DNA from 4 places in the Streptomyces sp. NPDC033270 genome. Region 4 is predicted to be linked to each of the others. Evidence: riboswitches for the same ligand, from Rfam matches in the RefSeq annotation. Region 4 holds a riboswitch; each other region holds the start of a gene.
What was found. Region 4 has a riboswitch for cobalamin ahead of cobN (cobaltochelatase subunit CobN). Riboswitches for the same ligand answer to the same signal wherever they lie in the genome.
Positions count from the first base shown of each region.

Region 1: linked by a shared signal. The riboswitch ahead of ACZ5XZ_RS37140 (prenyltransferase/squalene oxidase repeat-containing protein) and the one ahead of cobN (cobaltochelatase subunit CobN) in region 4 are both predicted to bind cobalamin.
Region 2: linked by a shared signal. The riboswitch ahead of metE (5-methyltetrahydropteroyltriglutamate--homocysteine S-methyltransferase) and the one ahead of cobN (cobaltochelatase subunit CobN) in region 4 are both predicted to bind cobalamin.
Region 3: linked by a shared signal. The riboswitch ahead of nicT (Nickel transporter NicT) and the one ahead of cobN (cobaltochelatase subunit CobN) in region 4 are both predicted to bind cobalamin.

Region 1 covers NZ_JBVIRA010000044.1:12,229-19,180, forward strand. The annotation lists gene ACZ5XZ_RS37135 (SCO2322 family protein) at 1-539, opposite strand, end outside; gene ACZ5XZ_RS37140 (prenyltransferase/squalene oxidase repeat-containing protein) at 566-1,882, opposite strand; cobalamin riboswitch at 2,051-2,192, opposite strand; gene ACZ5XZ_RS37145 (MBL fold metallo-hydrolase) at 2,307-3,350, opposite strand; gene ACZ5XZ_RS37150 (aldehyde dehydrogenase) at 3,681-5,168, shown strand; gene ACZ5XZ_RS37155 (ferredoxin) at 5,168-5,401, shown strand; gene ACZ5XZ_RS37160 (TetR family transcriptional regulator) at 5,438-6,070, opposite strand; gene ACZ5XZ_RS37165 (glycosyltransferase family 4 protein) at 6,310-6,952, shown strand, end outside.
Region 2 covers NZ_JBVIRA010000001.1:481,289-488,240, forward strand. The annotation lists gene ACZ5XZ_RS02225 (hypothetical protein) at 1-882, opposite strand, end outside; gene metE (5-methyltetrahydropteroyltriglutamate--homocysteine S-methyltransferase) at 1,046-3,364, opposite strand; cobalamin riboswitch at 3,530-3,751, opposite strand; gene ACZ5XZ_RS02235 (3-hydroxybutyryl-CoA dehydrogenase) at 3,943-4,812, opposite strand; gene aceB (malate synthase A) at 4,809-6,407, opposite strand; gene aceA (isocitrate lyase) at 6,525-6,952, opposite strand, start outside.
Region 3 covers NZ_JBVIRA010000041.1:24,588-31,539, reverse strand. The annotation lists gene ACZ5XZ_RS36490 (TetR/AcrR family transcriptional regulator) at 1-80, opposite strand, end outside; gene ACZ5XZ_RS36485 (cupin domain-containing protein) at 174-632, shown strand; gene ACZ5XZ_RS36480 (nucleoside/nucleotide kinase family protein) at 717-1,373, shown strand; gene ACZ5XZ_RS36475 (hypothetical protein) at 1,327-1,749, opposite strand; gene ACZ5XZ_RS36470 (MarR family winged helix-turn-helix transcriptional regulator) at 1,843-2,460, shown strand; gene ACZ5XZ_RS36465 (alpha/beta fold hydrolase) at 2,534-3,382, shown strand; cobalamin riboswitch at 3,510-3,725, shown strand; gene nicT (Nickel transporter NicT) at 3,757-4,908, shown strand; gene ACZ5XZ_RS36455 (VOC family protein) at 4,938-5,438, opposite strand; tRNA gene ACZ5XZ_RS36450 (tRNA-Ser) at 5,658-5,726, opposite strand; gene ACZ5XZ_RS36445 (tautomerase family protein) at 5,803-6,138, opposite strand; tRNA gene ACZ5XZ_RS36440 (tRNA-Val) at 6,336-6,407, opposite strand; gene ACZ5XZ_RS36435 (hypothetical protein) at 6,549-6,952, shown strand, end outside.
Region 4 covers NZ_JBVIRA010000005.1:106,828-113,779, reverse strand. The annotation lists gene ACZ5XZ_RS10430 (DUF4097 family beta strand repeat-containing protein) at 1-227, shown strand, start outside; gene cobN (cobaltochelatase subunit CobN) at 347-3,976, opposite strand; cobalamin riboswitch at 4,014-4,146, opposite strand; gene cobG (precorrin-3B synthase) at 4,340-5,701, shown strand; gene ACZ5XZ_RS10415 (precorrin-8X methylmutase) at 5,698-6,330, shown strand; gene ACZ5XZ_RS10410 (precorrin-2 C(20)-methyltransferase) at 6,333-6,952, shown strand, end outside.

The DNA.
Region 1 (6,952 bases), on a different contig from region 4:
TCCGCGTCGGCGGACTCCTTCGCCCCGCCCGACCCGCTCACCTGGTCGGCACACCCCGACTTCGGGTAGTCGGCGATGGCGCACAGCAGCGCATTGGGGTCGTAGCGCAGCGGCCGGGCGACCGCGGCCAGTGCCTCGCCCGCCGAGGCGTCCTCGGACACCTGGGCGCACTCCGTCCGGGCCTTCGGCGGCCGCTCGCCATCGGGAGCGTCCGCCGCGGTGCCGAAGTCGATGACGATGCCGATCCGCTTGCGGCCGTCCCTGGCGGGCGTATCGCGGCAGATCGCGTCGAAGTCGGCGGCCGCGCGCGGCTTGCCGGCCGCGGCGGAGTCGGCGCTGACGGTGAAGCGGAAGCCCTCGACCGCGCCATCGGCCGGGCGTACGGTCGCCGGCCCCTCGGTGGCGTAGGCCCAGGAGCCGCCGCTCCCGCCGTCCCAGAAGGACCAGTAGCGGTACTCCTGCGCGTGGGCCGGCCCGGCGGCCAGCCCGGTGACCGCGCCGGCCAGCAGCAGCACGCCGGCGATCCGGGTGCGCCGCATCGGCTGCAGCAGCTGCCTCGGCCGCATCAGAGCGCGTTCTTCTTCTTACGGCCGCTCAGCAGGAAGCCGATGCCGGCGCCGAAGGCGAGCGCGACCCCGACGACCCACCAGACGTTGACGCCGCCGTCGCCGTCCTTGTGGTCCTCCGTGCCCTCGGCCGCCGGCGAGGCGGTACCGGCCGGCTTGGGCCCGGTCGCGTTCAGCGCGGCCACCAGGTCGCTGCCCCCGAAGGAGCGCGGGTCGGCGCCGGTGGCGTGCGCGGCGAGCACCAACTGGGCGTAGGCGGCCGGACCGTTCTCCTTGGCCCAGCCCGCGGCGTTCTTCTCCAGCCACTTCAGCGGCTTCTGGGCGGCGGCCCCGTGCGACCCGGCCGCCAGCGCCACCACGGCATCCGCGGTGTTGCCGACATCGGGCTGCTCCTCCTGGCCCGGCATCGCGGAGAGCAGATGCTGTCCGTTCCGGTCGAGCTGGTCGACGAGGTAGGCGGCGCCGCCGTCCGCGGCCCGCGCCGCATCGGTGGACTTCTCCGGCTTGCCGTCCTTGCAGGTCAGAGGCTTGACGGGGCTGTCGGCGCCCCGCTTGGCCGGTGCGACGACGAAGCCCTTGCCCAGGGCGCCGGTCGCGGCGGCCGCGGTGGCGTCCGCGTTCGGCGCCGCACCCTTGAGCTGGAAGGTGAACGCGCCGTGCTCGCCCTCCTTCGCCGCACAGCCCAGCTGGAAGGTGAGCAGCGCCTCGTAGGGAGTCCTGCCGCCCTTCTTCGACGTGACCGCCTCCGGCTTCTCGCCGGCCGCCATGAGCGCGCCGATGACGACGGAGGTGGAGTTGGCGTCGCTGGCCGAGCCGGCCATCGAGCTCCAGCCGCCGTCGTCGTTCTGCACCGACTTCAGCCAGCGCACGGCCTTCTGCACGGTCTCGCCGTGCCCGCCGAGCGCGGCCAGCGCCTGCACCGCGGCGGCCGTCTGGTTGGTGTCCCGCATCGCCTTCGCGTCACAGGCCCGCTTCGGCTCGGCGCGGAAGGCGGTGAACGAGCCGTCGGCGCACTGCTGCCCGACCAGCCAGTCCACGGCCGACGCCGCGGGTCGTACGCCGACCGTGTCCTGCGCCAGCAGCGCCAGCGACTGCCGCCACACACCGTCGTACTGCGGGTCCTTGGTGCCGTACAGCCCGTCGGGCAGCTTCTTGGGCGACGTCGACGGGGCGGGGGCGGGCGCCGCGGACGCGGCGGGGGCGGTGGCCGTGCCCAGCACCGCCACGGCCGCCAGCGCCATGGCGGCGCGGCGCGCCAGGAAGGCGACGGGGTGCGTCGAAGGGGCCTGGGGAGCCATGGAAGCCATGGGGGCCATCGGGTCGGTGCCTCTCGGGTCGGGTCGCGGCGGTGGTACGCAGCCGCGCTCGGGCGACCGCCGGGCGCCGATCCTGCGATCGGGCGCGGTGGCACCGGGCTCAGCTCCGTATACCTCGACGGTGCCGCGCACCGGACCGTCCGCGCGGGCGGCGGTTCCGGTGGCGGGAGCCTTGGTCGTGCCCCAACGGGTGCTCCGGCTCGTACGGCCGGGAGCGCCGCGCACCGCGCGGGTCGACGGCCGTCCTCACGGTTGCGGGTCAGCGCCGGATTTCCACCGGCTTCCCCCGATCGGGTACGGATGAAGTTGTCCCGCACACCTTAACCGGCGCCCGGACGGGGCCCGCCCGCACGTACGAGCCGGGGACGGCCGAAGGCGGCGAGGTTCGTCACACCTTCCCTAGGCGTCACACCTCCCCTGTGCGTCACACCGCCCGGTACGTCGCCGGATCGGAGCCCGGTACCCGCTCCACGTCCCCCTGCTTCACCAGGCGGCGCAGATGTGCCTCGGCCTCCGAGACGGCGATGTTCCGGGAGCCGTAGGGGATCTGTTCCCAGGGACGGTTCCACTCCATGGCCACGGCGAGCTGCCAGGGGGTGAGGGGTTCGCGGAGCAGTGCTCTCAGGCCGGTGAGCCGCTCTTGATGGTGGGCGATGAGCTCGCGTACGCGCCCCTCGGCGTCGGTGAAGGCGTGCTGATGGGCGGGCAGCACCTCGGCGGGGGCGAGCCGGCCGACGCGTTCGAGGGAGGCGAGGTAGTCGCCCAGGGGGTCGGTGACCGTGCTGTCGTCCGGGTCCCCGTACAGGCCGATGTGCGGGGTGATGCCCGGGAGGAGGTGGTCGCCGGAGAAGAGCCGGCCGAAGCCGCGAGCCCGCTCGCCCGGATGCTCCTCCTCCAGGTGCAGACACACATGCCCCGGCGTGTGCCCCGGCGTCCAGATGGCCCGCACCCGGCGTCCCGGCAGGTCGAGCAGCTCGCCGGGCTCGATCCCACGGTCCGGCAGGGCCGCCTGTCGGCCGGGCAGTCTCCGGCCGCGCCCGTTGCCGCGCGCCTCCCGCAGCGGTGCCAGATGGTCGTCCGGCGCGCCCGCGCCCGCGAGCTTGGCGATCAGGTAGTCGAGCCACTCGCCCGGCTCGGCCTCGCGGGTCCGGCGGACCACGGCGGTGTCCGCGGCGTGCATCGCGATCCAGGCGCCGGACGCCTGCCGCACCTTGGCGGAGAGGCCGTGGTGGTCGGGGTGGTGGTGGGTGATCAGGACGCCGTGGAGATCGGTGAGGGCGAAGCCGCAGGCGGCGACGCCCGCGACGAGGGCGTCCCAGGAGTCCGGGTCGTCCCAGCCGGTGTCGATGAGCACCGGTCCGCGGTCGGTCTCCAGGAGGTGGACGAGGGTGTGGCCGAGCGGGTTGTCCGGGATGGGGACGGCGATGCTCCACACCCCGCCTCGGTGGTCGATCACCTGCGTGGTCATCCCGGTCCCCTCTCGGTGTGGCATACACCCCGTCACCCCGCACCTGCCCTCTCACTATAACTAGAACTGGTTTCAGAGCGGCCGGAAGTCGCCTCCGACGAACGGCGGTTGGGACGGTGGTGGGGATGGCAGTGGGGATTCGGTCGACGGCGTGGACTCCTCCAACTAGAACTGGTATCAGTTTCTGACATGGTGAACCGAGCGGTCCCGAGGCGATCGACTGACACGGCGTCATAAGCCGGCGCGGTAAGGCAGCACATGCCCCTCACACGGTCCGCGTAGGTGCGCACCCACATCGGACAGGCGGCCAACCCGCAGGAGGCGGCAGCGATGAGCGACCTCGTCGAGCACGGAAAGCTCTATATAGGCGGACAGCTGGTCGATCCGGCCGGCCGGGACACGATCGAGGTCGTCTCACCGCACACCGAACAGGTCATCGGCCGCGTCCCGCACGCCTCGCGGGCCGATGTCGACCGTGCGGTGGCCGCGGCCCGCGCGTCCTTCGAGTCCGGGGTGTGGGCGAACGCCCCGCTGGCGGACCGGATCGCGGTGGTGACCCGTATCAAGGACGCCTTCGCCGCGCGCAGCGAGGAGATCGCCAGGGTCATCAGCTCCGAGAACGGCACCCCGTTCACCTCCGGCGTCATGGTGCAGTCGCTGGCCTCGGTGCTGGCCTGGGACTCGGCGCTCACGGTGGCCCGCAGCTTCGGGGGCGACGAGGGGCAACCCGCGGACGGCGGCGCTCCGTTCGAGGAGCGGCGGGCCGGGGTGCTCGGGCCGATCCTGGTACGACGGGAGCCGGTCGGGGTGGTCGCGGCCGTGGTGCCGTGGAACGTGCCGCAGTTCACCGCCGCGGCCAAGCTCGCCCCTGCCCTGCTGGCCGGCTGCTCGGCCGTGCTGAAGGTGTCACCGGAGACCCCGCTGGACGCGTACCTCCTCGCCGAGATCGCGTCCGAGGCCGGGCTGCCGGAGGGCGTGCTGTCGATCCTGCCGGCGGACCGCGAGGTGAGCGAGTACCTGGTCGGGCACCCGGGAGTGGACAAGGTGTCGTTCACCGGATCGGTCGCGGCGGGCCGGCGGGTCATGGAGGTCGCGGCCCGCAACCTCAGCCGCGTCACACTGGAGCTGGGCGGCAAGTCCGCCGCGGTGATCCTGCCGGACGCGGATCTGGACGCGGCGGTTGCCGGCATCGTGCCGTTCGCCTGGATGATCAACGGCCAGGCCTGTGTGGCCCAGACGCGGATCCTCGCACCGCGCAGCCACTACGACGAGATCGCCGAGCGGTTCACCGCGGCCGCCTCCGCGCTCACCGTCGGCGACCCGCTCGATCCGGCCACGGAGGTGGGCCCGCTGGTCGCCCGCCGTCAGCAGCAGCGCTCGCTGGACTACATCGCGCTCGGCCAGCAGGAAGGCGCCAAGGTCCTGACCGGCGGCGGCCGGCCGAAGGGGCAGGACACGGGCTGGTACGTCGAGCCGACGCTCTTCGGCGAGGTCGCCAACTCGATGCGGATCGCCCGCGAGGAGATCTTCGGCCCGGTCATCTGCCTGCTGCCGTACGACGACGAGGCGGCGGCGGTGCGGATCGCCAACGACTCCGACTACGGGCTGTCCGGCTCGGTGTGGACCTCCGACGTCGACCACGGCATCGACATCGCACGGCAGGTGCGCACCGGTACGTACTCGGTGAACACCTTCAGCATCGACATGCTCGGCCCGTTCGGCGGCTACAAGAACTCCGGTATCGGGCGGGAGTTCGGCCCCGAGGGCTTCGGCGAGTACCTGGAGCACAAGATGATCCACCTGCCGGCGGGTGCCTGATGGCGGACCGCTGGCAGGTGGAGGTGGACCGGAGTGTCTGCATCGGGTCGGGGATGTGCGTCGGCGCGGCACCGGACGGCTTCCGGTTGGACACGGCCCGCCAGTCGCACCCCGTGGCGCCGGAGGCGGACGCCACCGAGAGCGTTCTGGCGGCGGCCGAGGGGTGCCCCGTGGAGGCGATCATCATCACCGTCGCCGGTAGCGGCGAGGCGGTCTTCCCGCCGGAGGAGTGAGCGGGGCGGAACGGGGGGCGTCCGGCACGACGCCCCCTACCGGGCACCTTCCGGTGCCGTCAGGTCGATCAGGCGGCACACCGTCTCGATGTCTATCTTCACCTGGGCGATCGAGGCCCGGCCCGACAGCCAGGTGATCAGTGCCGAGTGCCAGGTGTGCTCGATGACCCGTACCGCGGAGAGCTGTTCCGGGGTGGGCGCGACGTCCAGCCCCATGGCGTCCAGGATGATCGCCGTCGTCAGTCGCGAGACGGTGTCCACCTCCGGGCTCACCGACCGGTCGGCGAAGGTCAGCGCGCGCACCATCGCATCCGCGAGGTGCGGTTCGCGCTGCAGTGCGCGGAACGCCCGCATCAGGGTCTGGGCGACCCGTGCGCCCGGATCCTGTTCCGACGGCGGACGCTTGCGCAGCGTCTCGTGCATGTGCTGGAGCTGGTCCTGCATGGTGGCGACCAGCAGATGCACCTTGGAGGGGAAGTAGCGGTAGAGGGTGCCGAGCGCGACGCCCGAGGACTCGGCGACCTCGCGCATCTGCACGGCGTCGAAGCCGCCACGGGACGCCAGCTTGGCGCTGGTGTGCAGGATGCGGCGGCGCCGGGCCTCCTGACGCTCGGTCAGGGGAGGACTCGCGGGAAGCGCCGGTTTGGCCGCCTTGGATTCCGTAGTCATATTTCCCATTCCATGGCATTCCGTCCGCGATGCGGTGAGTGCCGGTGGTTCGATCGGCACAGCATGGCAGGGGGGCGGGTGGTGGCGCGAATCACCTGGTGCGGCTCTTTTCGCATCGGTCCTGGCCGGTAGATTCGAAGCTCGGTGAACTGATCAGTAGCCCGTCAGTTCTGTAACTTGTTCTAGATTACCGCCAGCGGTTACGCTCCGGCGAAAGTCCAGTGAGAAGGGGGCCGAGCGTGACCGCAGAGGCCGTCCAGGCAGCCGCGCCTCGCCCCGCAGAGGCCCCCTCGGCCTCCGCCCCGACGAACGGCGAGCGCCCGGTGCGCACCGAGGCCCCCCGCCCCAGTGACCACGGGCGCCCGGAGCGCACCGAGGCCCCCCACTCCGGCGACCACGGGCGCCCCCTGCGCATCGCGATGCTCACGTACAAGGGGAACCCGTTCTGCGGCGGACAGGGCGTCTATGTACGCCACCTCTCGCGCGAGCTGGCCCGCCTCGGCCACACCGTCGAGGTGATCGGCGCCCAGCCCTACCCCGTCCTCGACGAGGGCGTGGTGCTGACCGAGCTGCCGAGCCTGGACCTCTACCGCCAGCCGGACCCGTTTCGCACGCCGGGACGCGGCGAGTACCGCGACTGGGTCGACGCCCTTGAGGTGGGCACGATGTGGACCGGCGGCTTCCCCGAGCCGCTCACCTTCTCGCTGCGCGCCCGGCGCCATCTCGCCGCCCGCCGCGGCCAGTTCGACGTCGTCCACGACAACCAGACCCTCGGCTACGGTCTGCTCGGCGGCACCGGTGCGCTCGGCGCCCCGCTGGTCACCACCATCCACCACCCCATCACCGTCGACCGCCGGCTCGACCTCGAGGCCGCCGACGGCT
Region 2 (6,952 bases), on a different contig from region 4:
GGTCGCGGTCAGTCGCTTCTCCTCCCCGGCGTCGGGCGAAGCGTCCCGCCACAACACATGCATCCGGCCGCCGGCCTTGACGCGGAAGCCGCGGGTGGATGCGTCGGGGTCGCCGTGCTTCCCGAAGAACTCCGGGCCGCGCACCTTGCCCTTGTAGTCGGAGTCGCCGGGCCGGGCGGCCCGCACCGCGAGCCGGCGCTCGGCGATCCGCCGCCCGTCCGGGCCGGTCAGCACCACCTTGTACGTGCCGTCCGCGGTGTTCGGCAGCACGCTCGGCACCGCCTCGAACATCCGGGGATTGTTCCAGTACCCGCCGTGGTCGTCGTGCCGGAGCGGGACCGGCCCCTTGAACGCCTTCGAGTGCACCGTGAAGGAGCTGCCGGTCTTCCCCGGATACAGGTCGTCGAAGAACAGCCCCACCGACTCGCCGGGGCGCGCACCCTGCAGGGAACCACTCACCTCGAACGACGGCCGTGGCGAAGCCACCACATGGACCTTTCCCCGGTTCACGACGTGCCCGGCGATCTCGACCGTGAGCGGGTACCTGCCGCGCTTGGCCGTCATCGCGATCTGGCCCCGTGCCTGGTAGCCGAGACCCCACGAGGGCTCCGCCATCCGGTCCCGTTGGTAGGCGAGCCGGACGGTGTGCGTGAAGGCCGGGGACTTCACGACGACTTGCTCGTGCCGCGTGGCGACGCCGACCACCTGGAGGTCGACGAGCTCACCCGGCCGCTCGCCGTGGGACTGGAACAGCAGCTGCGTCTTCTTCCTGGCGCGACTGCCGTCGTCGGCCGCTGCGCTGCCGGACGCGCCGACAGCGCACACCACCATTCCGCCGCACACCGCGACGGCGGTGCCGATCGCGATACGTGACCAACCCACGGTGCTTCCCCCTTGACGGTCTTTCCAGGAAAGAGGGGATCGGCGCCCGATCGGTTGCGGGCGTCGGGGCATCGCAGTTCCCCGTACTCGGCCGAGGACTGCTCCTCGGCGTCGGCGTCGGGGCCGGGGCACCCGTGGCCCCGGCCCCTCGGGAGCCGTCCGGTCAGGACGCGGGCAGCTCGCCGCGCACGGTGCGGGCCGCCGCCACCAGGTTCTCCAGGGAAGCCCGGGTCTCGGCCCAGCCCCGGGTCTTCAGACCGCAGTCGGGGTTCACCCACAGCCGCTCGGCGGGGATGGCCTCCAGGCCGGTGCGCAGCAGTTCGGCCGCCTCCTGCGGACTCGGCACGCGCGGCGAGTGGATGTCGTACACGCCGGGCCCGGCCTCGCGCGGATAGCCGTGGGCGGCCAGTTCGCGGGCGACCTGCATGTGGGAGCGGGCGGCCTCCAGGCTGATGACGTCGGCGTCGAGGTCGTCGATGGCCTGGACGATGTCGCCGAACTCGGCGTAGCACATGTGGGTGTGGATCTGGGTGTCCGGGCGGACGCCGCTGGTGGTGATCCGGAACGCCTCCGTGGCCCAGGCCAGATAGGCGGGGCGGTCTGCGGTGCGCAGCGGCAGGGTCTCGCGCAGCGCCGGCTCGTCCACCTGGATGACGGACGTGCCGGCCGCCTCCAGGTCGCCCACCTCGTCGCGCAGGGCCAGGGCGACCTGGCGGGCGGTGTCGCCCAGGGGCTGGTCGTCGCGGACGAAGGACCAGGCGAGCATGGTGACCGGGCCGGTCAGCATGCCCTTGACCGGGCGGTCGGTGAGGGACTGCGCGTAGGCCGTCCAGCGCACCGTCATCGGCTCGGGGCGGGAGATGTCGCCGGCCAGGATCGGCGGGCGGACGTAGCGGGTGCCGTAGGACTGGACCCAGCCGTGCTGCGTGGCGAGGTAGCCGGTGAGCTGCTCGGCGAAGTACTGGACCATGTCGTTGCGTTCGGCCTCACCGTGGACGAGGACGTCCAGACCGGCCTTCTCCTGGAAGGCGAGCACCTCCTGGATCTCGGCCCTGATCCGCTCCTCGTACCCGGCCGGGTCGATCCGGCCCGCGCGCAGGTCGGCCCGTGCGGTGCGCAGTTCGCCGGTCTGCGGGAAGGAGCCGATGGTCGTGGTCGGCAGCAGCGGCAGGCGGAGGTGGGCGCGTTGGGCCGTGGTCCGTTCGGCGTAGGGCTGCGAGCGGCGGGCGTCGCTCCCGGTGATCGCGCCGGTGCGGGCGCGGACGGCCGGGTCGTGGGTGATGGGGGAGTTGGCCCGGGAAGCCAGGGCGGCCCGGTTCGCGGCCAGTTGGGCGGTGATGGCGCCGGTGCCGCGGGTCAGGCCCTTGGCGAGGGTGACGATCTCGGCCGTCTTCTGCCGGGCGAACGCGAGCCAGCGCAGGACCTGCGGTTCGATGTCCCGCTCGGCCGCCGTGTCGAGGGGGACGTGCAGCAGTGAGCAGGAGGCCGACACGTCGACCCGGTCGGCCAGGCCGAGGAGGGTGCCGAGCGTGGCGAGGGACTTCTCCAGGTCGTTGGCCCAGATGTTGCGGCCGTTGACGACGCCGGCGACCAGTCGCTTGCCCGGCAGTCCGCCGACGGCCGCGAGGGCCTCCAGGTTGGCGGCGGCGGCCTCGGTGAAGTCCAGCGCGAGCCCCTCGACCGGAGCCTTGGCCAGCACGGGCAGGGCGTCGCCCAGGCGGTCGAAGTAGGAGGCGACGAGCAGCTGGGGGCGGTCGGTGAGGGCGCCGAGTTCGCGGTAGGCGCGGGCGGCGGTGTTGAGCTCGGCCGGTGTGCGGTCCTGGACGAGGGCGGGCTCGTCCAGCTGCACCCACTGGGCGCCGGCGGCGCGCAGGTCGGCGAGGACCTCGGCGTACACGGGCAGCAGGCGGTCCAGGAGGGTCAGCGGGTCGAAGCCGGCGGCCACGCCGGGCGCGGGCTTGGCCAGCAGCAGATAGGTGACGGGACCGACCAGGACCGGCCGGGCCGTCAGACCCAGTGCCAGGGCCTCCGTCAGCTCGGCCACCTGCTTGCCGGAGTCGGCGGTGAACGTCGTGTCAGGGCCCAACTCGGGCACCAGATAGTGGTAGTTGGTGTCGAACCACTTGGTCATCTCCAGTGGCGCGACATCCTGCGTGCCACGCGCCATCGCGAAGTAGCCGTCGAGTGGATCGGCCGCGACGGCGGCCCGGTGGCGGTCGGGGATCGCGCCGACCATGACGGTGGTGTCCAGGACGTGGTCGTAGTACGAGAAGTCGCCGGTCGGGACCTCGTCGAGGCCGGCCCCGGCCAGCTGCTGCCAGGTGGTGCGGCGCAGTTCGGCGGCGGTGGCGCGGAGGGCGTCGGCGGTGACGCGGCCCTTCCAGTAGCCCTCGATCGACTTCTTCAGTTCCCGGTCCGGGCCCTGGCGCGGATAGCCGTACACGGTGGCGTGTGCTGCCGCGGCTGCGGACTTGGTGTTCACGGAGATCTCCTTCGCGAGACGAATCCCTGAGATCCCGGCGACGGGACGAAGGCGCGAAGGGGTGGCGAACCGTGCGGGACGACCTCGCGCGACATGGCGCGGTCATCCGCCTGGTAGGTACGCCGACCCGCCCTCGAGGTCACCGGGATATCCGGATGCGAGTCGTTCGCACCCGGGCAGATGGCAGGTCTTCGGACTCGCGGGCACGTCCTCACGGGGGAGGACACCTAATGGCCGTCGCTTCCCAGGCCCTCTCGTCGGACCCAGTGCGTATGACGGCGGTCGTTCCCGCTCACCGCTGCGGGGCAGTCCCGGATTCCCACCGGGTTCCCTCTTGCGACGCATCCCGCCTGGCGGACGGGGCGAACCAGCTGCACTGGTCAGCCTAAGGGCCGTCCGGTGACGCGGGACGTCCAGGTCCCTCATTCGGAAGGTGAGGTGAGACACGCGGTCGACAGGTGTGAAGCGCAACGAGGGCGGGAAACGCCGCACATGCGTTTCCCGCCCTCTTGTGAGCAGCCGCCGGATCCCTCACCGGCGGCGCGTCCGGGCCCCTCAGCCCGGCCGGACCAGACCCCTCAGTTCTGGTCGTACTGGTGGAACCCCCGGCCGGTCTTGCGGCCCAGCAGCCCCGCCTCGACCATCCGCTGGAGCAGCGGGGGAGGGGCGTAGAGGGGTTCCTTGAACTCGTCGTAGAGCGACTCGGCGATCGAGGCGACGGTGTCCAGCCCGATCAGGTCCGCGAGTCTGAGCGGCCCCATGGGGTGGGCACAGCCCAGCTCCATGCCGGTGTCGATGTCCGCTGCGGTGGCGAAGCCCGACTCCGCCATGCGGATCGCCGCGAGCAGATAGGGGACGAGCAGCGCGTTGACGACGAAGCCGGCCCGGTCCTGGGAGCGGACGACCGTCTTGCCCAGGACACCGGTGGCGAAGTCCGCCACGAGGGTGACCGTTTCCGGGGCCGTGTGCAGGGAGGTCACGATCTCCACCAGCGGCAGCACCGGAACGGGGTTGAAGAAGTGCAGTCCCACGACCCGGTCGGCGCGGCCGGTCGCCATGCCCAGGCGCATGACGGGGAGGGAGGAGGTGTTGGTCGCCAGCACCGCCCCGGGATCCTCGACGATCTTGTCGAGGGCGGCGAACACCTCCGTCTTGGCGTCGGCGTTCTCGACCACGGCCTCGATGACCAGCTGACGGTCGGCCAGGTCCGCCAGGCTGCCGGTGAAGAGCAGGCGGGCGAGGGCCTGCCGGGCCGCGGCCGGCTCCAGCTTCCCCCGCTGGACGGCGCGGTCCAGCGAGGCGGCCACCCGCTCCCGCGCGGCGCGGGCGGCCGTGGCGTCGGCCTCACAGACCACGGTGTCGAGACCGGCCCGCGCACACACCTCGGCGATGCCCGCGCCCATCTGGCCGCCGCCGACCACCCCGACGCGCTGGATGCCCGCGCTCATGACCGGCTCTCCGCGTTCCGCACGAGGTGGCGGGAGTAGGCGTCCGGGGTGAAGAAGCTCGGCAACTCCCGGGCCAGCGCGTTGCGTTCGAACAGGTCCCGCACCGCGTCGAGGGCCGCCCACGGGTACTCGGCGCCGAGCGCGGCGAGCTCCTCGTCGAGCAGCCGCAGGACCGTCTCGCGGTCGACGACCCGGTGGCGCAGCCACTGCCAGATCTGCACGCGGGCGATCTCGGCGGTGGCGGCGTCCTCCATCAGGCCGTACAGGGCGACCGCCCCCTGGCCGCGCAGCCAGGCGGCGAAGTAGCGCAGGGCGACGGCGACGTTGGCACGTACCCCCTCCGCCGTGGGCGGACCGCTGATCCGGCGCACCGAGAGCAGGTCCGCGGCGCTCACCGCCACGTCGTCGCGGGTACGGTCGATCTGGTGCGGCCGGTCGCCGAGAACGCCGTCGAACACCTCGCGGCACAGGGGGACGAGGCCGGGGTGGGCCACCCAGGAGCCGTCGAAGCCGGCCTCGGCCTCGCGCTCCTTGTCCAGCCGGACCTTGGCCAGCGCCGCCTCGTTGGCTGCCGGGTCCCTGCTCGGCACCTGCGCCGCCATGCCGCCGATCGCAGGGGCGCCTCGCTTGTGGCAGGTGCGCACCAGCAGTTCGGTGTACGCCCGCAGGAAGGGGGCGGTCATGGTCACCTTCGCCCGGTCCGGCAGCAGGAAGCCGGTACGGTGCCCCAAGGTCTTGATCAGGCTGAACAGGTAGTCCCAGCGGCCGGCGTTGAGGCCGGAGCTGTGCTCGCGCAGCTCGTGGAGGATCTCCTCCATCTCGAAGGCGGCGGTGATCGTCTCGATGAGCACGGTGGCGCGGATCGTGCCGCGGGGGATGCCGAGCAGCTCCTGGGCGAGGACGAACACGTCGTTCCACAGCCGGGCCTCGTAGCGGTTCTCCAGCTTCGGCAGGTAGAAGTACGGGCCGCGGCCGGCGTCGATCTGGCGCTGCGCGCAGTGGAAGAAGTACAGGCCGAAGTCGACGAGCGCGGCGGGCACCGGTCCGCCGGCGAACTCCAGGTGCCCCTCGTCGAGATGCCAGCCGCGCGGCCGGACGACGATGGTGGCGAGCCGGTCGCGGTCGGCGAGCCGGTACTCCTTGCCGTCGGCACTGGTGAAGTCGATGCGCCGCTCGATGGCGTCGAGCAGGTTCAACTGGCCGCCGATGACGTTGTCCCAGGTGGGGGCGGTGGCGTCCTCGAAGTCGGCCATCCACACCCGGGCGCCGGAGTGGAGCGCGTTGACCGTCATGCGCCGGTCCGGCGGGCCGGTGATCTCGACGCGGCGGTCGGTCAGGCCCGGAGCCGGCGCGGCGACCCGCCACGACGGGTCGGCGCGCACGGCGGAGGTGACCAGCGGGAAGTCGAGCGGGGAACCGCCGGCCAGGCGCAGGGCCTGGCGACGGCGCTCCTTCAGCAGGTCCTGCCGGCGCTCGCCGAAGGCGGTGGCCAGGTGCCCGAGGAAGTCCAGGGCGGCGGGGGTGAGGATCTCGTCGTGACGGTCGCCCGGGCCGGCGAGGACGCGGACGCGGTGGGTGAGGGCGCTGGTGGTCATCGGGTTCTCCTGCGGGAGGGAGCGGAGCGGGGGTCGGACGGGGACGGTCGTACGACCCCCGCTCGGCCGGGGACGGACCGGACGGCCACCCCGGACGGGGCGGCCCGAGGCGGTGTCCTAGTGGAACTGCTCCTCCTCCGTGGAGCCGCTCAGAGCCGTGGTGGACGAGGCGGGGTTGACGGCGGTGGAGACCAGGTCGAAGTAGCCGGTGCCGACCTCGCGCTGATGCTTGACCGCCGTGAAGCCGTGCGCCTGCGCGGCGAACTCCCGCTCCTGCAGATCGACGTACGCGGTCATGCCGTGCTCGGCGTAGCCGCGCGCCAGGTCGAACATGCCGTGGTTGAGGGAGTGGAAGCCGGCCAGGGTGATGAACTGGAAGCGGTAGCCCATCGCGCCCAGCTCCCGCTGGAACTTGGCGATCTGGTCGTCGTCGAGAGCGGCCTTCCAGTTGAACGACGGCGAGCAGTTGTAGGCCAGCATCTGGTCCGGGTGCTCGGCGTGGATCGCCTCGGCGAACTCGCGGGCCTGCGCCAGGTCCGGAGTGC
Region 3 (6,952 bases), on a different contig from region 4:
TCCAGCACACGGGTGCGGTTGCGCTCGGCGTCGGCGCGCGGCCTGCGCTGCGGGGTGGGAGAGGTCGAAGAGGCTGCCACATCGCCGATGCTACTGCTACGCTCCTCAAACGGAATCGGATTCCGATTCCACTTTCCGCTTGCTCACCGACCAGGAGAGGACCGGCGATCACCATGCCCAAGGAGCGATTCTTCGTCCTGCAGCCCGGCGAACGACGCCCGGGCCGCGTGCCCCTGCCGCCCGGATTCGGCGTCAAGGCCCGTACGCGCGACACCGAGGGCCGGCTCGCCATCCTGGAGAACCAGCTCGACGTCGACATTCCGCCACATGTCCACCACCACGCCGACGAGTTCGTCTACGTCCTCGAAGGCGAGATGGAGGTCGACTTCGACGGCGCCACCCACCGCCTGACCGCGGGCATGTGTGCCCTGCTCCCCCACGGCGTCCCGCACGCCATGCGCAACTCCTCCCAGCCACCCGCCCGCTGCCTGCAGATCTCGTCGCCGGGCGGCTGGGAGGAGTTCGTGGAGGACATGTTCGAGGCCGGGCCGGTCGTCATGAAGGGCGGCCACCCCGATCTCGACCGCCTCAACGCGATCGGCGCGAATTACGGCATGGAGTACTACGACTGAGACGCACAGGCCACGGCCGAGACGTCGAGGGAGCCGGGCCGATCCACCGCCGACCGGCCGCCGCTCAGGCACGATGGACCCATCATGGATCCCCGGCACCTTCTCTCCCGCGCCCGCCGGCTCGCCGGCTCCGCAACCCCCGCACGACGCCGACTGCTCGGCATCACCGGCCCACCGGGCGCCGGCAAGTCCACCCTCGCCGCCCACCTGGTGGCGGAGCTGGCCGGGCAGGCGGCGCTCGTCCCGATGGACGGCTTCCATCTCGCCGAGGCTGAGCTGCGCCGCCTCGGCCGCACGGACCGCAAGGGCGCGCCCGACACCTTCGATCCCGCCGGGTACGAGGCGCTGCTGGCGCGCCTGCGCACGCCGGAGCCGGAGGCCACCGTCTACGCCCCGGCCTTCGACCGCCGCATCGAGGAGCCGGTCGCCGGCAGCATCGCCGTCGCACCACACATCCCGCTCGTGGTCACTGAGGGCAATTACCTCCTTCTCGACTCCGCGCCCTGGCGACGGGTCCGCGCGCTGCTCGACGAGGTCTGGTACGTGGAGCTGGACAACCCGGAGCGGATCCGGCGGCTGATCGACCGCCATGAGCGCTTCGGGCGCCCACGCGCCGACGCCGAACGGTTCGTGCACACCTCGGACGAGACCAACGCCCGCATCGTGGCGGCGACTCGCGACCGCGCCGACCTCGTCATCTCCTTCGCCCCCGAAGTCGCCCCGCCCCCGTCGGGCGACTGACCCCCTGCCGCCGCCCGCCGGCCAGCAGACCGACCACCGACAGCCCGCCCCACCCCACGGACACCGCGGCCGCCTTCACCCTCCGGTCCCGGCCCGGCAGCGTCGCACCGACCAGGACGGCGTCCCCGAGATCCGCCGCGATCCTTATGTACGCGGCGGTGCGCAGCGCCGGACCCTCGGGCGCCAGCGCGAGTGCGAGCCCGCTCGCCACCTCCCGCCAGGCCAGCGGGCGCAACGAGATCCGGGTGGCCCGCCCGACCCTTCCCTCATCGTCGACCAGCCCCGAAGGCCGCGCCAGCAGATCGGGCACCGCCGTCACCGCCACCCCGTACACCACCGTAGCCACCCCGACCGCACGCAACAGACCGACCTTCATCCGCCCTCCTCTCCCTCATCAGCTCTTCCACCATCAACTCCTTTCCGCATCAAGCCCCTTCCCAAACGACATCACCGATGTCATCATGACATCATGAGTGTCAATGAGGGGGATGTCGCAGAGCATGACACCGGCGGTAATGGCGCCGGAGCGCACAGCTCCACCACGCGCGACGCCGAGACGGAGGGCACCGACGGGTCCACTCCCGCCGAGGATCTGCTGTACGGCGTCATCAGACGCCTATGGCCACTGCACCGGACGGTCGTCCGCGCGGTGGAGCGCGAGCTGACCGGCACGGGCATGACCGCCGGTGAACACGCACTGCTGGACGCCCTGCACAGCGAAGGCCCCAGGACCGTGCCGCAGTTGGCCCGTTCGATGGGGCTCGACAGACAGCCGGTGCAGCGCTGGGTGAACCACGCCGCGGAGCTGGGCCTGGTCGTGACGGCACCCAACCCCGCGCATCGCCGCTCCTCCCTGATCGAGCTCACCACCGAGGGCGCGGCGGCGATACGCGGGATCCAGGAGTTCGAGGCGACGGAGCTGCGGCAGCGACTGGCCGACCTGACCGCCGAGGACGTCCGCACGACCCTGCACGTACTCGACCGCCTCGGCGAGGAATTCCGGCACCTGGCGAACGGCTCACACATTCCACCGGATAAAACTGACAGCAGCGACAGTAACGACAAGATCGACACAACCACCACCTAGCCAACCTCGCCAGCCCATCCACCCCAATCCACACCCACTCCACGCATCCCACGCACAAAGGACGGTCCGGAGCATGACCCGAGCAATCACCGACTGGTCCGAGGTCGACAACGGCCTCGTGCCGGTCGACGACGGCGAGCTGTTCTATGAGACGGCCGGCTCGGGCCCCGCGGTGGTACTGCTGCACGGCGGCATGCTCGACCAGCACATGTGGGACGAACAGTTCACCTGGCTGGTGAACTCCGGTCTCCGCGCGATCCGCTACGACTTCCGCGGCCACGGCCTGTCCTCCACGGTGGAAGGGGACTACGCCAACCACGACGACCTGTGCACCCTCCTGGACGCGCTCGACGCCCCCAGCGCCGTCCTCGTCGGCCTCTCACACGGTTCGCGGGTCGCCCTCGACACCGCGATAGCCCACCCGGATCGGGTGACGGCCCTCGCGCTCGCCTCCCCCGGCATCAGCGGCCGCCCCTTCACCGACCCCTTCGTCCTGGAGCACATCAAGGAGCAGGTCGCGGCCATCGGCGCACCGGACGGCGCGGATCGCTATGTCGAGCACTTCCTGCGGATGTGGGTGGACGGTCCGCATCGCGAACCATCCGCCGTGCACCCGGGGTTCCGTGAGCGGATGCGCGCCTCGGCCGCGGCCAATGTGGAGGTGCATGCCGATGGGCTGGGCGCCGGGATGCCCCTCGAAGTCGGGGCTGCGGACCGTCTGGGCGAGATCCGGGTGCCGACTGTCGTGTTCGACGGCGACCTCGACAGTACGGACATCTCCGCCAACGCCCACGCCATAACGCTGGCCGTCCCCGGCGCCCGAAGAGTCCGAATACCGGGCGCTGCCCATATGGTCAATCTGGAGAACACCGGGCTCTTCGACCGCGAACTGCACGCCTTCCTCTCGTCCTTGGACTACTGACCCGGCGCCTCTGACCCACCGGCCCCGCCGGAGCCTCGGCGCTCCCGGTGACCACCGGCCGTGAGTCCACTGCCACTGGCCCGCACCTCCACCCGTCCTCCTCGGCAGTTCCCGCCCTCCTCGGCAGATAGAGTGATCGAGCCGTGGTGTTCGGGAAGACCGGTGCCGGACCTTGTGGTCCCAGGCCGGAGCGGCCCTCGCCACTGTGATCGGGGAGTTTCCAGTCCTTTCCGTATGCGCACGGCGCGCGTACGGCGCCACTGACCGCAGCCCGCGGCCGGGAAGGCGGGGACGGACGCGTGCACCCGTAAGCCAGGAGACCGGCCACGGCATCTCACGAACTGATCCACGAGGTGCTGGAGCGTGACCGCCGGATGGCCCTGTCCACCGATACCCCGAACACCCCTGCCCCCGCCGCGTTCCGCTGGCGCCGGCAGGACACCCTCCGTACCGCGGGCCTGATGGCCGTCATAGCCGGCCTGCACGTCGTCGCCTTCGGCGTGCTCTTCCTGCTCGTCGTCCCGCACCACTACTCCGTGGGCAGCCAGGTCTTCGGCGCCGGACTCGGCATCACCGCATACACCCTCGGCATGCGGCACGCCTTCGATGCCGACCACATCGCCGCGATCGACAACACCACCCGCAAGTTGATGGCCGACGGCAAGCGGCCGGTCTCGGTGGGCTTCTGGTTCGCGCTCGGCCACTCCAGCGTGGTGGTCGCGATGGCCGCCCTCGTGGCGGGCGGCGCCCAGCTCGCCGGCACCCTGCTCAACGACGAATCCCGTACCCACCAGATCCTCGGCACCATCGGCACCACGGTCTCGGGGACGTTCCTCTACCTCATCGCCGCCCTCAACCTCATCGCGCTGGCCGGGATCTGGCGGGTCTTCCGCGGTATGCGCGACGGCCGGTACGACGAGGCCGAGCTGGAGCAGCGCCTCGATTCGCGCGGATTCATGAACCGCTTCCTGGGACGCTTCACCCGCTCGATCTCCCGCCCCGGCCAGATGTTCCCGCTCGGCTTCCTCTTCGGACTCGGCTTCGACACCGCGACCGAGGTGACCTTGATGGTGATGGCGGGCAGCGGCGCCGCGGCCGGCCTGCCGTGGTACGCGATCCTGTGCCTGCCGCTGCTGTTCGCCGCCGGGATGAGCCTGTTCGACACCCTCGACGGCACGTTCATGAACTTCGCCTACCAGTGGGCGTTCTCCAACCCGGTGCGCAAGGTCTACTACAACCTCACCATCACCGGACTGTCGATCGCCGTGGCCTTCTTCATCGGCACGATCGAGCTGGTGACCGTGCTGCACGACAAACTCGCCCTCGACGACCCGCTGACCGGCTGGATCTCGACCCTCGACCTCGACAATGTCGGCTTCATCATCGTCGGCCTGTTCGTCGTGGTGTGGGCCGCGGCGCTGGCGTACTGGCGACTGAGCGGCGTGGAGAAGCGCTGGGCACAGCGCGCGGAGGCGACAGACCGGGCGAAGGCGGCAGAGCAGGCGGCAGCGGTAGCGGACTCCTGAGGCACGGCGCGCGCGGGCCGCGCCTCACCTCACGTGGCCGAGCCGGCCGCGGCGCCCGTCACCAGATCCGGCCCCCAGCGCCTCAGCGCCACCGCCAGATCCAGCGGCCGCAGCCGGTCCGCCTCCTCCGGCCCCGGCCAGTCCTCCCGCGGAACCCGCCACATCACCTCGAACTCGTTGCCGTCCGGGTCCTTGGCGTACAGGGACTTGGAGACGAGGTGGTCGGTGGCGCCGACCAGCGCGCCGCGCTCGCCGAGCCGCGCCTCGGCCGCGGCGAGTTCGCCGAGCGTGCCGACCTCCCAGGCCAGGTGGTACAGCCCGACGCGCCCGGCCTCCGGCCCCGGCGCGCCCGCCCCTACCGCGAACAGCCCCAGGTCATGATCGTTCAGCGAGCCGGGCGCGCTGAGGAAGGCCGCGCGCCCCGGTATCTCCACATCCACGGTGAGCCCCAGCGCCTCACCGTAAAAAGCAACAGCCCGCGCCACATCCCGGACGTACAACACCGCGTGATTGAGCCGTCGTACGGCCATGAACCCGCTCTCCGATCTCCCACCACGACACCGCGTGGACCATTTACTTGAAACTTCAAACTACGTGGGACGATACACGCCCCACACCCCACAAACAACAGCCCCCATTAGCCCGCGGAGCACCCTCACCCTCACCCCCGCCACCCCACCGCCCCCGGGCACGAAAACGGCCCCCGACTCAAACAAGTCGGAGGCCACTGACCTCACGGTCCACCACTGTGGGCACAACAGGATTCGAACCTGCGACATCTACTTGGCAGGAAAGGCTGGGCCGCCAACCCGATGCCCTCGGGGCAGGCCTCCAGGCCGCGGATGTACTGCTGCCCGGCGACCGACAGGAGCCCGAAGGGCCCTACCGGCTGGGCTAGCCGGCCCTCTTGGCCCGAACGTCCTCGGCTGTCAGGGCCTTACCACCGACGGCCCATTCGCCGCTGAGTGTCTCGGTGACCACCACATGCGTCACCGGTCGCAGTGCCTCACCTTCGATGGCGATCAACGCCTCGGAGACATCTTCGACCATCTTCTGCTTCTCTTCGGGGGTGAAAACTCCGGCGATCACCTTGATGTCGATGAATGGCATCGGATGCCTCCCACAGATGGTGAGATCGAGCCGCCATGCCGCTTTGGGCACCAGGGCCGAATGCGGTGTGGGCTTCGCGCCCTCTTCGGGGAGAAGGACGCCGGCGAGCCGCGCCGACATGCTGCTACCAGTGTCGCAGACCCCTGGAGCCCAAGGTCGGTGCACCTGTTTCCCTACCGGGGGAGCTGACGTCCGTGGCCGACGCCATGACGCTGAGGGAACTGGGCGAGCCGCGCACCCACGGCAACAAACGATCAAGGCCCAGGAATCCGAGTGCATATCGGACGGCCTGGGCCTTCGTCGTTTTGCGCGGTGAGTGGGCACAGACGGATTTGAACCGCCGACATCTGCTTTGTAAGAGCAGCGCTCTACCGCTGAGCTATGCGCCCTGGTCGAGCCGACAGACTACCTTGCCTTCGGGGCTGAACTGCAAACCAGTGCGCGAAGTGCGAACTTACCGGCCGGTGTGTTCGTTTCCGGTGAGTGGGAGAATGGCATCCGTCCTGGGGCGAACCGATCGGGAGAGGGAAGTGACGGCGACACACACGCAGCCGCATGAGCAGCGAGAACGCCGTCGCGCGCGTGGAGGCCCGGTCCGGGATGCGGTGACGCTCGCGTTGCTGCCGTTGCCGTTGTTGATCGCGTTGGCCCCGATGGCGTTCGCCGGTGGGGGGACTCGTCGCTGGTTCGGGCGCGGGGAGAGCCAGCGGGCCGATGCGCAGGCCGCGAAGGACGCCGCGGCGGCGGCGTTCTACGAGTTGGACACCGCACACCGGGATCTGCGGATCTCCATAGAGACGATCACCGCGGTGGACAGTTCCCCTCAGGCGCAGCGGGCCGCGGCGGACTACGAGGGCTTCGGGCGGCGGATCGACGAGGTGAGTCACGGCTACATCACCGCGGTCGACTCCCATGATCTCGACCGTGACGATCT
Region 4 (6,952 bases):
CCAACGGGGGCATCGAGCTGTCTCCCGCCACCGCGCAGAACATCCGGGCGAAGACGTCCAACGGCTCGGTCACGGTGAAGGTGCCGAAGGCCCCGTACCGAATATCCGCACAGACCAGCAGCGGCGACAAGAACATCGACGTGGCGAGCGACCCGGCGGCGCGGTACCGGCTGGACCTGATCACCAGCAACGGGGACATCACCGCGGAGCCCGCCCCGGCCGGCTAGCGGGCCCGGCGGCCCGGGCCCGACCGGCCCGGGCGTGCCCGCCGGAGCCCGCCCGGCGGGTCGGCGGCCGAAAGGTCGGCGGCCGGCGGCGACCGGCGTGTCCGCCCGCCCGCCGGTGCTCAGTCCTCGCCCTCCAGCTCGCCCTCCGTCTCCAGGAAGGCCTCGCGCAGGGCCGCCAGCGTCTCGGCGTCCGGCTTCTCCCACATGCCGCGGGATTCGGCCTCCAGGAGGCGTTCGGCGATGCCGTGCAGGGCCCAGGGGTTGGCTTCCTGGAGGAAGGCGCGGTTCTCGGGGTCCAGGACGTAGGTCTGCGCGAGCTTGTCGTACATCCAGTCGGCGACCACACCCGTGGTGGCGTCGTAGCCGAACAAGTAGTCCACGGTCGCGGCGAGTTCGAAGGCGCCCTTGTAGCCGTGGCGGCGCATCGCCTCGATCCAGCGGGGGTTGACCACCCGGGCGCGGAAGACCCGGGAGGTCTCCTCGACAAGGGTGCGGGTGCGGACCGTCTCGGGCCGGGTGGAGTCGCCGATGTACGCCTCGGGGGCCTTGCCCTTGAGTGCCTTGACGGTGGCGACCATGCCTCCGTGGTACTGGAAGTAGTCGTCGGAGTCGGCGATGTCGTGTTCGCGGGTGTCGGTGTTCTTGGCCGCGACCGCGATGCGCTTGTAGGCGGTCTCCATCTCGTCACGAGCCGGGCGGCCCTCCAGCCCGCGGCCGTAGGCGTAGCCGCCCCACACGGTGTAGACCTCGGCGAGGTCCGCGTCCGTGCGCCAGTCGCGGGAGTCGATCAGCTGGAGCAGGCCCGCGCCGTAGGTCCCCGGGCGGGAGCCGAAGATCCGGGTGGTGGCGCGGCGTTCGTCGCCGTGCGCGGCCAGGTCCGCCTGGGCGTGGGCCCGTACGAAGTTCTCGGAGGCGGGCTCGTCGAGGGAGGCGGCCAGCCGTACGGCGTCGTCCAGCAGGCCGATGACGTGCGGGAAGGCGTCCCGGAAGAAGCCGGAGATGCGCAGGGTGACGTCGATACGGGGGCGGCCCAGCTCGGTGAGCGCGATCGGCTCCAGGCCCGTGACACGGCGCGAGGCGTCGTCCCAGACGGGGCGGATGCCCAGCAGTGCGAGGGCCTCGGCCACGTCGTCGCCGCTCGTGCGCATCGCGCTGGTGCCCCACAGGGAGAGGCCGACGGACTGCGGCCATTCGCCGTTGTCGGTGCGGTAGCGCGTCAGGAGGGAGTCGGCGAGTGCCTGGCCGGTCTCCCAGGCGAGCCGGGAGGGGACGGCCTTGGGGTCGACGGAGTAGAAGTTGCGGCCCGTCGGCAGGACGTTGACCAGTCCGCGCAGCGGGGAGCCGGAGGGTCCGGCCGGGACGAAACCGCCGCTGAGCGCGTGGACGGCGTGGTCGATCTCGTCGGTGGTGGCGGCGAGGCGCGGCACGACCTGGCGGGCGGCGAAGTCGAGGATGTCGGCGACCGCGTCCGAGTGGCCGTCGGCGACACGGGCCACCGCGGCCGGGTCCCAGTCCGCGTCCTCCATCGCCTGGACCAGGGCGCGGGCCGTCTCCTCGGCCTCGTCGGCGGTCGTGCGGGTCGCGGCGGACTCGTCGAGGCCGAGCGCCTCGCGCAGACCGGGGAGGGCCTGTGTGCCGCCCCAGATCTGCCGGGCCCGCAGGATGGCGAGCACGAGATTGACCCGGGCCTCACCGGTGGGCGCGCCGCCCAGGACATGCAGACCGTCGCGGATCTGGGCGTCCTTGACCTCGCACAGCCAGCCGTCGACATGCAGCAGGAAGTCGTCGAAGCCCTCGTCGTCGGGGCGTTCGTCCATCCCCAGGTCGTGGTCGAGCTTGGCGGCCTGGATCAGCGTCCAGATCTGGGAGCGGATCGCGGGCAGCTTGGCCGGGTCCATGGAGGAGATCGCCGCGTACTCGTCGAGGAGCTGCTCCAGGCGCGCGATGTCGCCGTAGGACTCGGCGCGGGCCATCGGCGGGACGAGGTGGTCGACGAGGGTGGCGTGGACCCGGCGCTTGGCCTGGGTGCCCTCCCCCGGGTCGTTGACCAGGAAGGGGTAGACGAGCGGGAGGTCGCCGAGCGCGGCGTCCGGGCCGCAGGCGGCGGACAGGCCCGCGTTCTTGCCGGGCAGCCACTCCAGGTTGCCGTGCTTGCCCAGGTGGACCATGGCGTCGGCGCCGAAGCCGCCGTCCTCCTGGGAGGCCGCGATCCAGCGGTAGGCCGCCAAGTAGTGGTGCGAGGGGGGCAGATCGGGGTCGTGGTAGATCGCGATCGGGTTCTCGCCGAAGCCGCGCGGCGGCTGGATGAGGATGAGCAGATTGCCGCGGCGCAGGGCGGCCAGGACGATGTCGCCGTCGGGGTCGCGGCCCGGCTCGCCCGCGTGGCTGCGGTCGAGGAACATCTCGCCCGGCGGCGGCCCCCAGTGCTCCTCGACGGAGTCGCGCAGCTCCTGCGGCAGCGTGGCGTACCAGCGCCGGTAGTCCGCGGCCGGGATGCGGACCGGGTTGCGGGACAGCTGCTCCTCGGTGAGCCACTCCTGGTCATGGCCGCCGGCCTCGATGAGGGCGTAGATCAGCTCGTCGCCGTCACCGGATTCCAGGCCGGGTACGGGCTCGGCGGTCTCGTCGCCGAAGTCGTAGCCGTCCGCCCGGAGGCGGCGCAGCAGAGCGACCGCGCTGGCCGGGGTGTCCAGGCCGACGGCGTTGCCGATGCGGGAGTGCTTGGTCGGGTACGCGGAGAGCACCAGCGCCAGGCGCTTCTCGCCGGCCGGGATGTGCCGCAGCCGGGCGTGGCGCACGGCGATGCCGGCGACCCGGGCGGCGCGTTCGGGGTCGGCGACGTAGACCGGCAGACCGTCCTCGTCGACCTCCTTGAAGGAGAACGGGACGGTGATCAGGCGCCCGTCGAACTCGGGGACGGCGATCTGGCTGGCGGCGTCCAGCGGGGACAGGCCCTCGTCGTTCTCCTCCCAGGCGCTGCGCGACCCGGTCAGGCACAGGGCCTGGAGGATCGGCACGTCGAGCGCGGCGAGCGCGCCCGCGTCCCAGGACTCGTCGTCGCCGCCGGCGGACGCCTCGGCGGGCTTGGTCCCGCCCGCGGCCAGGACGGTGGTGACGATCGCGTCGGCCGGGCGGAGGGCGTCGATCAGCTCCGGCTCGGGTGCGCGCAGCGAGGCGACGAAGAGCGGGCGGGCACGGCCGCCGGCCGCCTCGATCTGCTCGCACAGGGTCCGCACGAAGGCGGTGTTGCCGCTCATGTGGTGGGCGCGGTAGTAGAGCACGGCGACCAGCGGGCCGCTGTCGTTGCGGCTCTCCCAGTCGAGGGGGCCCCAGCTGGGCGCGGCGGCCGGCGACTCGAAGCCGTGGCCGGTCAGCAGGACGGTGTCGGAGAGGAAGCGGGCGAGCTGGTCGAGGTTGGCGGGGCCGCCGTGCGCGAGGTAGGCGTGCGCCTCGGCCGCGATGCCGACCGGGACCGTGGACTGCTCCATGAGCTGGGCGTCGGGGGCCTGTTCACCGGTGAGCACGACGACCGGCCGGTGCTGGTCCTCGGCGAGCAGCAGGTCAAGCCCCTCCTGCCAGGCGCGGATGCCGCCGAGGAGGCGTACGACGACGAGGTCGGTGCCCTCCAGCAGCGCGGGCAGCTCGGCCACGTCGAGGCGGGCGGGGTTGGCGAGGCGGTATGGCACCGGGCCCGTGGCCGCGCGGGCGCTGAGCAGGTCGGTGTCGGAGGTCGACAGCAGCAGAAGCATGCGAGCGCAGGCCTTCCTCGGGGTGTCCGCGCCCCGGGTGGTCGTATGGACGGCGGGAGTTCCTGGCTCACCCGGCACCAGCCGGGTTCACAGTGGCGGGACCGCGCCGGATTCTCACCGGGCTTCCTCCCCTGGGCCGAAGGCCCGGCGCCGTCGCTGGCGTCCGATGGGCCAGCCGACCCACCGACCTGCATAGTAAGGGCTGCGGGCGGCCGAGGTAAGCGGGCCCGGGGGCCGGCCGCCGCGGACCGCCCCGCTCCGCCACGGTCGGGTCCGCGGTCGAGTGCGTGGCCGGTCGGCGACCGGTCCATGGCCGGATCCGCCCCGGATCGGCCGCCCGGCGTCGTGGGTATGCTCGCCGCCATGCCGCCCTCCCCCTCCATCCGGCCCCAGGGGTCCGAACCGCCCATACGGGACCGCGGTGACGCCTGCCCGGGGGCGCTGCGGCTGCACCCGGCGGCCGATGGCCGGCTGGCCCGAGTGCGGGTACCCGCAGGCGACTTGACGGTACGTCAGGCAGATGCGCTGGCCGACGCCGCGGACACCCTCGGGGGCGGGCGGCTCTCCCTGACGTCCCGGGGGAACGTGGAGCTGCGCGGGCTCGCCGAGGGCTGCGGCGGCCGGCTCGCCGGTCTGCTGCGCGACGCCGGTCTGCTGCCCTCCGAGCACCACGAACGCATCCGCAACATCCTCGCCTCCCCGCTGGCCGGGCTCGACCGGCACACCCCTGCTGACGTGCGGTTGTGGGCCCGTGACCTGGACTCTTCGCTCTGTGCGAGCCAGCCCGCGACCGCGCTGTCCGGCCGTTTCCTCTTCGTCCTGGACGACGGACGCGGCGATGTGGCCGCGCTCGGCGGGGATGTGAGCTTGGTCGCAGAACCACCCGCGGTGGCCGGGAGGACCGACGCCGGCGCCGGTGGCACCGCGCTGCTGCGGGTCGGTGACGATCCGGCGGCCCTGCGGATCGCCGGCCCGGACGCACCGCGCGCCGCGCTCACCGCCGCCCTGACATTCCTGGACGCCGCCGCGGCGAGCGGCAGCGGCGCCTGGCGGATCCGCGAACTGCCGGACGGGCACGCGCTGACGGCCCGGCAGGTCGCCGAGCGGCTACGGGCGGCGGGCATCGCGGCCGAGCACGTGGCGGACGGGGCGGGGGCGCTCGGCTCGGTGGCCGCGTACGCCGAGAAGTTCCCGGACTCCTCCGCCCCCGGGGAGGTCGAGGGCTCCGACGGCCGCCGTGCCCTGTGCGTCCTGGCCCCGCTGGGCCGGCTGAGCACCGCCCAGTGGCGCCTGCTCACCGCCATCGCCGCCCAGGACGGCACCGGCGCGCTGCGCCTGACGCCCTGGCGCGGAATCGTCCTGCCCGGTCTGCCGGCCGCCGCGGCCGCCGCCCGGTCGGCCGAGCTGTCCGCCGCCGGCCTGGTCACCGACCCCTCCTCCCCCTGGCACCGGCTCGGCGCGTGCACCGGCCGCCCCGGCTGCGCCAAGTCCCTTACGGACGTCCGCGCGGACGCCGCGGCCGCGGTCGCCGCGGGCGCGCGGACGCCGGACGGCGGCCCGGCCAGCGGGGCGGGCGGGGCGCCCGTCCACTGGTCCGGCTGCGAGCGCCGCTGCGGCCACCCTCACGGCACCTGGGTCGACGTCCTGGCAACGCCGGACGGCTACCAGATATCGGTCGTACGGCCGGATGCACCACCAGCAACGCAAGAAACGAGGCCCCAGTGACCGCCTTCGACTACGAGAAGGACGGTGCGGCGATCTACCGCCAGTCCTTCGCCACGATCCGCGCCGAGGCGGACCTCGCCGGGCTGCCCGCCGACGTCAGTCGGGTGGCGGTCCGGATGATCCACGCCTGCGGCATGGTCGACCTCGTACGCGATCTGGCGTTCACCCCCGAGGTGGTGGCCAACGCCCGCAAGGCGCTGCGCGCCGGTGCGCCGATCCTGTGCGACGCCAACATGGTCGCCAGCGGCGTCACCCGCAAGCGGCTGCCGGCCGACAACGAGGTGCTGTGCACGCTCGCCGACCCGTCGGTGCCGGAGCTGGCCGCCCGGATGGGCACCACCCGCAGCGCCGCCGCGCTGGAGCTGTGGCGCGACCGCATGGAGGGCGCCGTGGTGGCCGTCGGCAACGCGCCCACCGCGCTCTTCCGACTGCTCGAAATGATCGAGGAGGGGGCACCCCGCCCCGCCGCCGTGCTCGGCATACCCGTCGGCTTCATCGGCGCGGCGGAGTCCAAGGACGCGCTGATCGCCCACCCGTCGAAGCTGGACCACATCGTGGTGCGCGGGCGCCGGGGCGGCAGCGCCATGGCCGCGGCCGCGATCAACGCCCTGGCAAGCGAGGAAGAGTAAGCGTGAGCGAGCAGCAACTGACCGGTCGCCTCTACGGCGTGGGCCTCGGCCCCGGTGACCCGTCCCTGATGACCGTACGTGCCGTCCAGGTCATCGCCGCGGCCGACGTCATCGCGTACCACAGCGCCCGGCACGGACGCTCCATCGCACGCGCGATAGCCGCCGAGCACCTGCGCGCCGACCACATCGAGGAGGCGCTGGTCTACCCGGTCACCACCGAGTCCACCGACCACCCCGGCGGCTACCGCGGTGCGCTCGACGAGTTCTACGAGGAGGCCGCGGCCCGCCTCGCCGTGCACCTCGACGCCGGCCGCACGGTCGCCGTCATCTCCGAGGGCGACCCGCTCTTCTACGGCTCCTACCAGCACATGCACAAGCGGCTGGCGCACCGGTACCCGACCGAGGTGATCCCCGGGGTCACCTCGATCAGCGCCGCCGCGGCCCGCCTGGGCAAGCCGCTCGCCGAGGCCGACGAGGTCCTGACGATCCTGCCCGGCACGCTGCCGGAGGAGGAGCTGACCGCCCGCCTGGCCTCGACCGACACCGCGGTCGTCATGAAGCTGGGCCGCACCTTCCCCACCGTCCGCCGGGCGATGGAGCGTTCCGGCCGCCTCGCCGAGGC